Regions from separate parts of the Bacillus sp. NEAU-Y102 genome, predicted to be linked through region 1. Evidence: predicted binding sites of a transcription regulator. Region 1 holds the regulator's gene; each other region holds the start of a gene.

Region 1 (3,179 bases):
ATTTATCCAAACACATTAAAAGTAATTAGAATAACTGGAGCAGATATAAAAGATGCTCTTGAACTCTCTGCTTCTTATTTCACATTAAAAACAGATGGATCCATCATCGTAAGCCCTACCTACATAGAACCAAAGCCACAACATTATAATTATGATATGTGGGAAGGGATTTCATATGTATTAAACATTTCAAAACCAATTGGTGAAAGAGTAGAATCTTTACAGCATAACAGTGCTCCTCTTAATATGAATGAAGAATATGACGTTGTAATGAATAATTATCGTGCAAGTGGCGGGGGAAATTTCTTTATGTTTCAAAACAAACCGGTAGTAAAAGATATACCCACTGATATGTCTGAACTTATCGCTAATTATATATTGGAACATAGAACGATAGAAGCAACCGTTAATAACAACTGGAAAGTTATTAAATAAGGATTTTTACAAATAAAAAAGATGGGCTTCGCCCATCTTTTAATTTAATTTTGCATTATCTTGCTTTTTTAAAGCTTTTAATTTCGTCGGTGTAACATCTGTACCTTCTTCGTTAACAACTTTAATACCTTTAAGTTCGTTTAACATATTTTGACGAAATCCTTTTAAATATTGTTCACGTAGCGATTGACGCTCACGTTGCTCTTCTTCAGTTAAACCTTCAGCTTTTGCTTTTTTCGCTAAGAAGTTAATGCGTTCAACGAGTTCGTGATTAATCATCTCGAATCCCCCTTCTAATCAAAACTGATTATTATCATACAATAGTTACTCTTCTTTATCAAGCAATTGCTTCGTATACTCTACATATCTACGATGTACAGTCGCCTTTGAAACATTATGACCAAATCCACGTAGTGTTGCTGCAATTTCTTCAAACGTGAGTTCACTTTTTCGCAAACGTACAATTTCCTCAATTGGCACTTCTTTTTTCTCTCTTCCTACACTTAAATGACGATTTTTTAAATTATTTTCTGGACGATAACCTTTTTCTACTGCACGTTGCATACCTCGTTTAATTTTCAAGTTATGAATCTTCCTTTGATATTCTTCAACAATACCAATAATATCTAATACCATCGAATCAGAATCCGACAATTGTAATTCACCATTATGTGTATGTGTATATACTTTTATGCCTTCTTTATGTAAACAATGCATTAATGCAATCTTCGCATTCCCTCTACCAAGGCGCGTTTCATCTTGTATAAGTAACACATCAATTTGTTCGTCCCGAATTGTATCTAACACCTCTAATATACCGTCACGTTCAATTGTATACCCACTAGCCTGCTCTTCAATCACCTTCGTAACATTCATTTGATAGCGCTCAGCTAAATGCAATAATTCATCTTTTTGACGTAATAATGATGTTTCTTGCGCTTCTTTCGTTGTACTCACACGTGCATAAATAATTGCATTCATTTTGAACCCCTCTTTCTCCCTATCATTTCCCTATAGTGTAACATAAATCCGCCATTTGTTCGAACTTATGTTTGTAGAATGTTTTTTCACATGTTATACTTATTAATAAGAAAAATGAAAGAAAACGAGGTGTTAGAAAACATGGAAAAGTTAACGAAACGCCAGCAAGACATTCTCGACTTTATTAAGCTAAAAGTACAAGAAAAAGGATATCCACCTTCCGTACGTGAAATTGGTCAAGCAGTCGGCCTCGCTTCTAGTTCTACAGTGCACGGACATTTATCACGATTAGAAGAAAAAGGATACATTCGACGCGATCCAACAAAACCACGTGCCATTGAAATTTTAGGCGAAGACCGAATGGATACGGAAACACAATCTGTTATTCAAGTTCCAATTGTCGGAAAAGTTACTGCTGGTTTACCAATTACAGCGGTCGAAAGCGTAGAGGAACATTTCCCACTTCCAGCTAGCATTGTTTCCGGAGCAGACCAAGTGTTCATGTTACGTATTTCTGGAGATAGTATGATTGAAGCTGGTATTTTCGATGGAGATTTAGTTGTTGTTCGCCAACAACAGTCTGCATATAATGGTGAAATTGTAGTCGCTTTAACAGAAGATAACGAAGCAACTGTTAAACGTTTCTATAAAGAAAAAGACCATTTCCGTCTACAACCAGAAAACTCTTCATTAGAACCTATCATTTTAAAACAAGTGTCAGTTATCGGGAAAGTAATTGGCGTATATCGTGATTTACATTAAAAATAACAAAAAGAAGATAATTACCTTATTTATATACGGTAATTATCTTCTTTTTGTATTTTGATAGATTTCCATGCACTCTATTTCTTATTAACGAGTTTCAATCGTGACATCTCCAGCAGCCGTTTTACCGCTAATCTTTTTACTACCATTTCCAATTGTTACGTTATTATTTTCTTCATTAAAAATTGTTACATCTCCGGCAGCACTTTGCCCAGTAATTACCGCATCTTGTGGTTTTTCCGATAAAGTAATATCTATATCTCCCGCAGTTGAACTTGCTTCTAGATTATACTTAGAATCATGATCTTGAATATTTATTTCCCCACTTGTTGTTTTTGCGGTCACTTTCCCTATTACTTTTTTAAAGTTCACCTCACCAGCTTTTGTAGATCCCTCCACATTCTTAGACGTTACTTGTTTCAGCTCTACTTCTCCAGCAAGTGTTCTAACACTTACACTATCACTTTTCACATCACTCATTTCGATTTGTCCAGCAGATGAATTTACTTTTACATCTTGATAAGAGCGTTCGGGCACAAGGAGAGTCAATTTAGACGTTTGGAACCTAAAATCGTAAAAAGAAAAATCAAATGAAGCACCTTTTTCTCTTTCCCCAATAATTTTTAATGTGTCACCATCTTCTGCAATACGAATCTCTTGTTTACGTACATCTCCTGATTGCTTTACATAAAAAGAAGAGTCAGGAGATTTTTGGATAACAATATCTCCGGCATCTAACTTAACTTCTATATTTTTTAATGTTTCGTTTTTAATTACATCTTCTTTATCGCCTTTTTCAGCAGTTTGTACTGCTTTTTCATATGTTTGGGAAATTCCTATTACTCCAATAATGATACAAGCGATAGCGATTAAAAATAGTTTTTTCATCATTTACTCTCCTTTTATCATTTTGAAGTTCCATATTACGTATCGTACACACAATCTCTTAAACCACTTTGTACTATAAAAAGCGATAATACATAACAACAAACCTACTC
Region 2 (3,179 bases), on a different contig from region 1:
CAAAATTACACCTTTGTATACACATTTTTAGAAACATCTTACGTTTATCAAACAATAACCAAAAGACGTACCTGCAACCTCATCATATAAATAATAGATATTAAAAAGAGGACACTATAAGCGCCCTCTTCCTTAGGTTTTAAATATGTTCTCCATGATCCATAAACACTTCAATTGCTTCGTTTTGTGGTATGTCTTTTACATTAGTAAGACCAAAAGTAAAAACAGCGGATAACATCATCATTAATAAGATTGCTTTTTTCATTTTAGCGCCCTTCTTTCTATGCTCTTTTTGTCTGCATCTAAAGCGATGTGCAAATACTTGCTTGCTTTTCTGTGATTCTCTGAACCATAGAATATTTCACCTAAAAGAGAAGCATATTCTTTTACCCAATCATATAATTCTTCTTTTTCAAAATACGAAATACCTTCTATAACCACATTTTCTAATTCTTCTTGCGGTACATAGTTATGTACTGCTTTTAAAATTCGGAAATGATGACGATAACATAAGTCGCTAATCTTATAGCCATTCTCAATATATTCATTAGCGATATGACTATAACCTAACTTAAAATGTTCTCTTGCTAAAAGAAACATAGTTTTAGAGTTATTTTCTAATGAATCCTCTAAGTGTTTAATTGCTAACTCTGGCATGTTTTGACTTGCGTATAAAAGTCCTAAATTATGCTTAACTCGTTTAATAAGAAGTTCATCATTAGATTTTTGGAAGGTACCTAGTGCTGAAAGTAAATATTCCTCTGCACTTTCGAATTCATTTAGTCGAATGTGTGCCATTCCTAAAGTATTTAAGCATGCTGCAGTTTTTAATTCATACCCTGGACTAATTGAAAATACTTCATTCGCCTTTGTAGCAAATTGAACTGCTAAGATCGGTTTTAATACGTGATAGTAATGGACTGCAAGCCAATAATTAAATTCAGCTTTTTCAATTTCATCATGCATGTACTCTAAAAACGTTTCAGCTTTTTCAAATTGCATTCTTGCTTCACTATGGTTTGCTTTATTAATAGCGTAAATTGCTTTAAATAAATGATGATAGTACTCTAAAAATGTTTCTGTAGACTCTGGTAAAGGCTCGATTTTGTCCAGAATATCTTTTGTACTATCCATATCCTGAATTAGCAGTTTATACCGTGCATTCAATAAAGCGTAGTAGACTAATATCGTTTGGTCTTCCTTAATATTATTGATTTTATTTGCAATATCTTCTTTTATTTTCTGAGACTGTAATACACGTTGTGAAATCATAGCTTGATACCAGTCGTTTAATAATTTTGTGATTTCTTCTTTAGAAATAATGTCAACACTCATCTACTTCTACCCCCTTTTGTTAAATGTTATCATGACATGCTTGTTTGCATAAATAAGTTTTTGAATATTCTAACTTGAAAAAATTATTTTTGAATATTCATGTTAACAAAATGGTCCCTTTTCAAACCCCAAAAAAGAACGCACGTTTGTTTGTAGTGGAGTTAAAAAAACAAAAGTGAGGTATTACATCATGGAATATAACGGCTTTCCTGTAGTACGTGGAAGAGGTATGGTGAAATGGAATCCGTTTGCTTCAATACCGGAGCAATACGAGGAAATACATAGAATGTTTGAGGAACAATATAAAGTACCTAAACCTTTTTTAACACAAGATACTATGGAACGAATAGAAAGAGCGTTAATGCAATCTTTTCACGAGGAAGAAGAAATACATACCTCATACTATCGTGATGGAATGGTGCAAGACATGTACATAAATGTATTACATATTGAACCGATGACGAAAACTATATATTGTACAGATGCTTTTGGTTTGAATACTAAGTTTAAGTTTGATGAATTGGTGAATATAAATTAAAAGAAGCCGCCCGACAGTACTGAAGTGCACCCCAATTGTTAGACACAGCCTAACAATTGGGGTGCACTTCACATATATAGGTGGCTTTTGTACGACAAAAAAGAGCTCTGCTATACAGCAGAGCAAAAGAAAAATATATAACCCTATAAAAATAATACAAATTATTGATACTTTCAAAAGACGAAATTTAAATTTCCATCACAATAATACCTATGTTTAAGTATGAAACATTCTACCTTCACTATAGCTATGAATATTCTTATTTTAGAATTCCATAGTATCCAAATAGCTCTTTGAGAGATACCTCAATACCGAACTTCTTCAAAGAATCTTTTCTTTGTTCAAAGAGAAGTTCTAAAACTTTTTTCTTCTCTTTGTCTCTTCCATAATGAATCAACCTATGACAGTTCGGACATATACTAACTATATTTCCAACAACATCTAAACTATTTTCAAAATCAATTCATTTATACGATTAATTGTGTAAGAATTATGATGTGTGATTTCTCCTAATTCCTTGTACTGCCTTACGCTTTTTTTCCATTTCACAATTACAACATTATTTTTTTGTAACTGTTTAAATTGCTCTTGTGTTTCAAAGTTTACAAAATTCATATCAATTCCCCTTTGTATGAAAATGAAATTTCTATAATAAAACTTTATAAGCTTTATATATCCATTCTTCATCTTTGTCTTCTTCCACATAAAAGATTTCTATTTTTATTTCCATACCATTTTCCATTAAAACGTGCGCTTCATATTTCCCATCTACATAACTAGCACAATCAATATTGTCTGCTACTATTTCTCTCCATTTATCAGGTAAACTATCATAAAAACGTTCAATGGCCGCTACTAAAACTAAATCTTCTAAATGAGCAGTTTTAAGGTTGTTTATTTTTAAAAACATCAAAAATGCCAAATCCCTTATATCACAAAGGATTTGGCATTTTTAAGTATTTAGAACACCTGCTAAATTTAAGGAGAAATTAACAGACATGCGTCCGGTATAATGCCGTGTCCACACCCAAGGATCGGTTACATAAAATAACGTATCTAACCTGGGAAGTCTATTAGTCTTTTCCCCTTATAGTAACACTCTCTTCTACTAAGACCTTTTCTTTCTAGGGCCTACAATTAATTTAATCGCTGTTCTCTCTTCATTATTGATAGAAATCTCTTGAAACGCTGGAACAAAAGCTAAGTCAATACCACTTGGAGCGACGAACCCTCTTGCAATCGCAATTGCTTTAATCGCTTGATTTATAGCTCCAGCCCCAATCGCTTGAATTTCCACATTACCACT
Region 3 (3,179 bases), on a different contig from region 1:
AACGCAAGAACCCTTCCTTATCAGCATCTAAAATCGCTACAAGTGATACTTCTGGAATATCTAATCCTTCTCGTAATAAGTTAATACCGACAAGTACATCAAACTTACCAAGGCGAAGGTCACGGATAATTTCAATACGTTCTAACGTTTTAATTTCAGAGTGAAGATAGTTCACTTTAATTCCTACATCTTTTAAGTAATCCGTTAAATCCTCTGACATTTTCTTCGTTAAAGTCGTAATTAGTACACGTTCATTTTTTGCAATACGATCTTGAATTTCTCCTAATAGATCGTCAATTTGACCTTCAATAGGTCGTATATCGATTGGTGGATCTAAAAGCCCTGTTGGACGAATAATTTGTTCTATTACTTCTGGTGACTGCTCTAACTCATACGGTCCTGGCGTCGCCGAAACGTAAATAACTTGATTTGTTTTCTCCTCAAACTCATCAAACATGAGCGGTCTATTATCTAAAGCTGACGGCAGACGGAATCCATGATCCACAAGCACTTGCTTACGTGCTTGGTCCCCGTTATACATCGCTCTTACTTGTGGCACTGATACGTGCGACTCATCCATAACAATTAAGAAATCTTTCGGGAAATAATCTAATAACGTATACGGCGTTGCACCCGCTGGACGAAGTGTTAAATGACGGGAATAGTTTTCAATCCCTGAACAAAAGCCCATCTCGCGCATCATTTCTAAATCATAACGTGTACGTTGCTCTATACGCTGTGCTTCTAGCAACTTACCGTTATCATTTAATTCCTTTAAACGCTCTTCTAATTCTTTTTCGATATTTTCAATAGCGACCTTCATTTTCTCTTCACGTGTAACGAAGTGAGATGCTGGGAAGATTGCTACATGATCACGTTCTGCTAATACTTCACCTGTTAACGCATTTACTTCACGAATACGATCAATTTCATCGCCGAAAAATTCAATCCGAATACAATGCTCATCAAGTGATGCTGGGAAGATTTCAACTACATCTCCGCGCACACGGAATGTACCACGCTTGAAATCAATATCATTACGTCCATACTGTACATCAACAAGTTCACGAAGCAATTGATTGCGGTCCTTCTCCATACCAACTCGAAGTGACACAACTAACTCGCGGTATTCTTCAGGAGAACCTAAACCATATATACACGATACACTCGCAACGATAATTACATCGTCCCGTTCAAATAATGCAGACGTTGCCGAGTGACGCAATTTATCAATTTCATCATTAATCTGCGCGTCCTTTTCAATAAACGTATCTGTTTGTGGTACATACGCTTCTGGCTGATAATAATCGTAATAACTAACAAAATATTCAACTGCATTATTCGGGAAAAAGTCTTTTAGCTCACTATATAACTGACCTGCTAATGTTTTATTGTGAGCCATGACAAGTGTTGGCTTTTGCACTTCTTTAATGACATTTGAAATCGTAAATGTCTTACCCGTTCCTGTCGCTCCAAGCAACACTTGCTTTTTCTTTCCACTATTAATTCCCTCTACAAGCTTCTCTATAGCTACCGGCTGATCACCTTGCGGGGAATACGCTGAGACAATTTCAAATTGACGTTCCAAGAAAATCCGACCTCCTCATAAAAATCTGTATTATTATTTTACCACGAATACCTATAAAAAACCTAAAAAAACGAACAGATATTCGGTAAAGTTTTCGACAATATACACATAGAAAAAGGAAGGAGTAAATACTTCCTTCCTCTACTAACTCTATTTTTTAGGTACATATACTAAGTCATATCCATTGCGCCCATTTTCATTCACACAGTCTATTAACCTATAAGCCGTTTGCGATTCACGCTGCTCTTTAACAATCCTTTTACAGCTATCTTTATATAACCTTTTATCCTCACCAGCAAATTTGTCTTGTCTACTATCTAACACATAAAGGATATCTTTCCCACTATGCTCTAACGTTTGAAAAACCGGGTCACCTTCATCGGTATACTGTACAATTCTTATTTCATCAACTTTCCCTTGTTCCACATTCCAAACGAACTGCTCGAATTTATCTAGATTGGAAATCCTGGTTCCCTTTACAATGACATCATTCTTCTTGTTAATTGTAGTGTTAGATGGTGCACATGCTACTAAACTAAAGAGAAATAGACATATAAAACTGATTCTTTTTCCTATTGTCATCCTCTCCTATAAAAATTATTTGTATACCCAAAAGCTACTTTCAACTATGAAAGTAGCTTTTCTTTTCCTTTCTCCTTCTTCGGAAAAATCACATATGAAAATGAAATCGCTGTATCAACTAAAAATATAATTGCCCACACTTGGCTCACGCGACTTGCAGCTTTATTTAAAACGATTCCCGATTCTAACCAATTACCCCATTGTTCAAACGAAATAAATCCATACGCAAAGAAAAAGAATATGTGCACACCAACGAATAAAACAAGATGTAATACCCAATTTTTTATTTCCTGCTTCGCATAGGCCATACCTGTTAATTCTACGTGCTCTTCCATAATTGGCGCTGGTTCATTACGCCATTTCGCAACTAGCTTTTGCGCAAATATATCCAGCTTCTTCAAATCCTTTTTCCCGTAGAAAACTGCATACAATAAAATAATTACAGTAATGATTTGAAAATTAGAGAACTTTCCTGTTTGATAATAGTCCACTACCCCTAATGTTAAAATAAACACTTCATTTATGAGGAGTACAATCCCCATAATAAAGCTCGCCTTTTTCAAACGGAATCCGTAACGGAGTAAAAAGAAACCGATAGCTGATAACCAAAATACAATTTCTGCCCCAATTAAAAAATACCAACGATATTCTGCGAGTATACTCATTTATCCTTCTCCTTTTCATCATAAATACGAAAAGCTTCATCCATATATATTAAAAGTTCTTCTTCAATTGGATACATGCTCATTTTCTGTGAATCTTCCTTCGATTTTCTAACTTCCCATAACTTATCTAAAAATGCTTCGTCACCATTAGCCATTTCTAAACACTTCTGCATTAATTTTTTCGTTGCCCCTTGTACCTCATCATTAGCAGCTTCTTTACCTTCCTTCATAAAAGTACGGAATCGCTTTAATAAATCTACCCATTCTAAAACATTCGGATCTTCTTCACTCATATTCGGCAAATTGTGAAGCAACTTTTGTTCTTCCTTTGAAAACACTTCATT
Region 4 (3,179 bases), on a different contig from region 1:
TAGGAAAATAAAAGGTAACGTTTCCTTTTTTAACAAAAATATCGCCTGGAAGCCTTCCAATGAACTTCCAAGCTAATCCAACAACAATGAGTAAGATCCCCGCTGTAATAAGCAGCTTTGGCATCTCCGTCATACTTTTGGTATCTCCATTCCGAAATGTTCATACGCAAGCGGCGTTACAATTCGGCCCCTTGGCGTTCGTTGTAAAAAGCCAATTTGTAATAAATACGGCTCATACACATCTTCAATCGTATGAGATTCTTCTCCAATTGTTGCTGAAACCGTTTCTAATCCAACTGGACCACCACGGAATTTCTCAATAATACCAAGCAGTAATTTATGATCAATATGATCTAAACCTAATTTATCTACTTGCAGTAGCTCTAATGCCATTTGTGTAATTTCCATCGTAACCGTTCCGTTACCACGAACTTGCGCGAAATCACGTACACGTCTTAAAAGACGATTTGCAATACGAGGTGTACCACGAGCACGCCTTGCAATTTCTAGTGCAGCTAACGAATCAATTTCAACTTCGAATACTTCTGCTGTACGTTCAACAATCGCAGAAAGCTGATCTACTGTGTAATACTCTAACCTTGAAAGTACACCGAATCGGTCACGAAGCGGCGCTGATAATGCTCCGGCGCGTGTCGTTGCTCCAACTAATGTAAATGGCGGTAAATCTAGGCGTACAGAACGTGCTGAAGGCCCTTTTCCAATTACGATATCAAGGCAAAAGTCTTCCATTGCAGGATACAATACTTCTTCAATTGATCTATGCAAACGATGAATTTCATCAATAAATAATACATCTCCTGGCTGAAGCGCTGTTAATACAGCAGCTAAATCTCCTGGTCTTTCAATTGCCGGACCTGAAGTTGTTCTAACATTAACGCCCATTTCATTAGCAATAATATTCGCAAGCGTCGTTTTACCAAGACCTGGTGGTCCATATAAAAGCACATGATCTAACGTTTCTTCACGCATTTTCGCCGCTTCAATAAATACTTCTAAATTATGTTTCGCTTTATCTTGGCCAATATACTGACGGAGCGTCTGTGGCCGTAATGAATATTCTAAATCCGAATCTTCATATGCAGATTCCCCTGAAAGGAGACGTTCGTCCATTATACTCACCTCTTACCATTTAGTAAAAGACTAAGTGCCTTTTTAATATACTGATCCGTCGTTAATGATTCTTTTAATAACTCTGGTACAACGCGAGAAACTTCGCGTTCTGCGTATCCAAGTGCGCGCAGAGCTTCCAGTGCCTCATCAAGCTCAGCTGATGAACCTTTCTTCTCATCAAAACGTTCTGTGTCTGAGAATAAATCAACAAATGCATCTGGTACGACATCTGCTAGTTTTCCTTTTAAATCTAAAATCATTTGGCGTGCTGTTTTCTTTCCGACGCCTGGGAATTTCACTAAAAACTTCTCATCTTCATGCTCAATCGCTTGAACGACCTGTCCTGTTTGACCAGAAGCTAAAATTGCAAGAGCGCCTTTTGGCCCAATGCCAGACACGCCTAACAACTTTGTAAATAATAAACGCTCTTCACGTGTTTTAAACCCGTAAAGTGCCATAATATCTTCTCTCACATAATGATATGTATAGACACGGATTTCTTGCTTACTTCTTTGAAATACATACGGATTCGGTGTGAAAATTTGATAACCAATTCCATTATGATCAATTACGACATATTCCGGCCCTACATACTCCACGTAACCTGTAACATATTCAAACAAAATACGATCTCTCCCTCTTAAATCATGTATTCCATTTTAACATATTTAATGATAGAAAAGCGAGACTGCCCCAACAAATGTTCTCCACTTGAAACTTCTGTTATTTTCCATTGACAGAAAGGTTAAAGCACCTTAATATACAGAGGTCGATAATGATTATCAATACTAATTAAAGGGGTTACATCAGGATGAAACGTAAGCTATTTATTTTATTTACTATTATGCTTGTTGTTCTTTCTATCGTTGGCTGCTCTTCTCAAAAAGAAGAATCGAAAGCAAAAGAACAACCGAAAACAAAAGTTGTAAAACATGCTAAAGGTGAAGCAACAATTCCAGTAAATCCAAAGAGAATTGTTGACTTATCTGGATCAACAGAAGAACTATTACTTCTTGGACACAAACCTGTTGGTACAGCAAATACATATAAAGATAAAATCCAAAATCACTTAACAGATAAGTTAGATGGAGTAAAAGCAGTAGGTTGGTACTGGGCACCTAAAGTTGATTTAGAAGCTGTTACTGCTTTAAAACCAGACTTAATTATTTTAAACAACCGTCAATTAAAAATTTATGATCAACTAGAAAAGGTTGCACCTACAGTTGTTCTAGAAACAAACTTAGAAGACTGGCGTGGTAAATTTAAAGAAGTAGGTAAGCTATTTGGCGAAGAGAAGAAAGCAGACAAATGGATTGCAGACTACGATAAGAAAGCAGACTCTTTATCTAAAAAAATTAAAGAGAAAACAAAAGATGAGAACTTTATGTTCGTTGCAGTTACACCACAAAACTTCCGCGTATACGGCAGCTTCGGATACGGTGACGTCATCTTTAATGACTTAAAACTTCCAGCAACAAAAGGTACAGATTTAAAACAAACAATGGCGCAAGTATCGCTAGAAGGTCTTGTTGCATTCCAACCTGATCAAATGTTTATTGTAAACTTTGGCGGCGAATCTGATAAAGTTTACGAAGACTACAAAAACAGTGCCGTTTGGAAAGACAATAAAGCTGTGAAAAACAATCATGTATATGAAGTATCAAACGAAATCTTCAATACGAAAGCATTCAATCCAATCGGAAAAGATATGCTAATCGATGAAATCGCAAAAGAAATTTTAGCTAAGAATAAGTAAAAAAAAGCAGCTCACCATGAGCTGCTTTTTTTCTTATTTTGCACTGCGTATTGCTTCATTTTTTCAATCGTTCTCACAAAACCTTCTTTTGATTTAATCCGAATACCACGCTTCAATTTCGCACGCTCATAACTCTCAAGCTTTTTCATATCAATTTGGAAGAAGGAGTGAATCGCATTATCACTTTTCGGTACACCTTTGAAAATTTGTAATATCCCTTCCTCTGACACGCCAAAATAACCGCTCGTTTTCAATAACGGAGAAATATCATCAACTTTCTTTTGCAATACAA

Evidence for each region. Region 1 encodes LexA, which represses DNA repair genes until DNA is damaged. Its sites were predicted from a motif close to CGAACATATGTTCG; they were not measured.
Region 2: the regulator LexA is predicted to act here: its motif matches at 1,475-1,488, upstream of ACYFX0_RS12680 (YolD-like family protein).
Region 3: the regulator LexA is predicted to act here: its motif matches at 1,660-1,673, upstream of uvrB (excinuclease ABC subunit B).
Region 4: the regulator LexA is predicted to act here: its motif matches at 1,825-1,838, upstream of ruvA (Holliday junction DNA helicase RuvA).

Annotation. Positions count from the first base shown of each region.
Region 1 covers NZ_JBTWFK010000001.1:618,671-621,849, forward strand. The annotation lists gene ACYFX0_RS02985 (bifunctional metallophosphatase/5'-nucleotidase) at 1-435, shown strand, start outside; gene ACYFX0_RS02990 (DUF896 domain-containing protein) at 475-714, opposite strand; gene ACYFX0_RS02995 (YneB family resolvase-like protein) at 760-1,416, opposite strand; gene lexA (transcriptional repressor LexA) at 1,558-2,178, shown strand; gene ACYFX0_RS03005 (DUF4097 family beta strand repeat-containing protein) at 2,269-3,072, opposite strand; gene ACYFX0_RS03010 (DUF1700 domain-containing protein) at 3,073-3,179, opposite strand, start outside.
Region 2 covers NZ_JBTWFK010000004.1:164,591-167,769, reverse strand. The annotation lists gene ACYFX0_RS12690 (hypothetical protein) at 140-265, opposite strand; gene ACYFX0_RS12685 (response regulator aspartate phosphatase) at 262-1,335, opposite strand; gene ACYFX0_RS12680 (YolD-like family protein) at 1,526-1,873, shown strand; partial or broken gene ACYFX0_RS12675 (HNH endonuclease) at 2,133-2,333, opposite strand; gene ACYFX0_RS12670 (hypothetical protein) at 2,315-2,488, opposite strand; gene ACYFX0_RS12665 (hypothetical protein) at 2,520-2,783, opposite strand; gene ACYFX0_RS12660 (stage V sporulation protein S) at 2,982-3,179, opposite strand, start outside.
Region 3 covers NZ_JBTWFK010000006.1:52,352-55,530, forward strand. The annotation lists gene uvrB (excinuclease ABC subunit B) at 1-1,588, opposite strand, end outside; gene ACYFX0_RS16400 (DUF4362 domain-containing protein) at 1,739-2,170, opposite strand; gene ACYFX0_RS16405 (hypothetical protein) at 2,215-2,835, opposite strand; gene ACYFX0_RS16410 (MerR family transcriptional regulator) at 2,832-3,179, opposite strand, start outside.
Region 4 covers NZ_JBTWFK010000003.1:105,133-108,311, forward strand. The annotation lists gene ACYFX0_RS09925 (DUF2905 domain-containing protein) at 1-133, opposite strand, end outside; gene ruvB (Holliday junction branch migration DNA helicase RuvB) at 130-1,131, opposite strand; gene ruvA (Holliday junction DNA helicase RuvA) at 1,137-1,754, opposite strand; gene ACYFX0_RS09940 (iron-hydroxamate ABC transporter substrate-binding protein) at 1,943-2,887, shown strand; gene ACYFX0_RS09945 (BofC C-terminal domain-containing protein) at 2,899-3,179, opposite strand, start outside.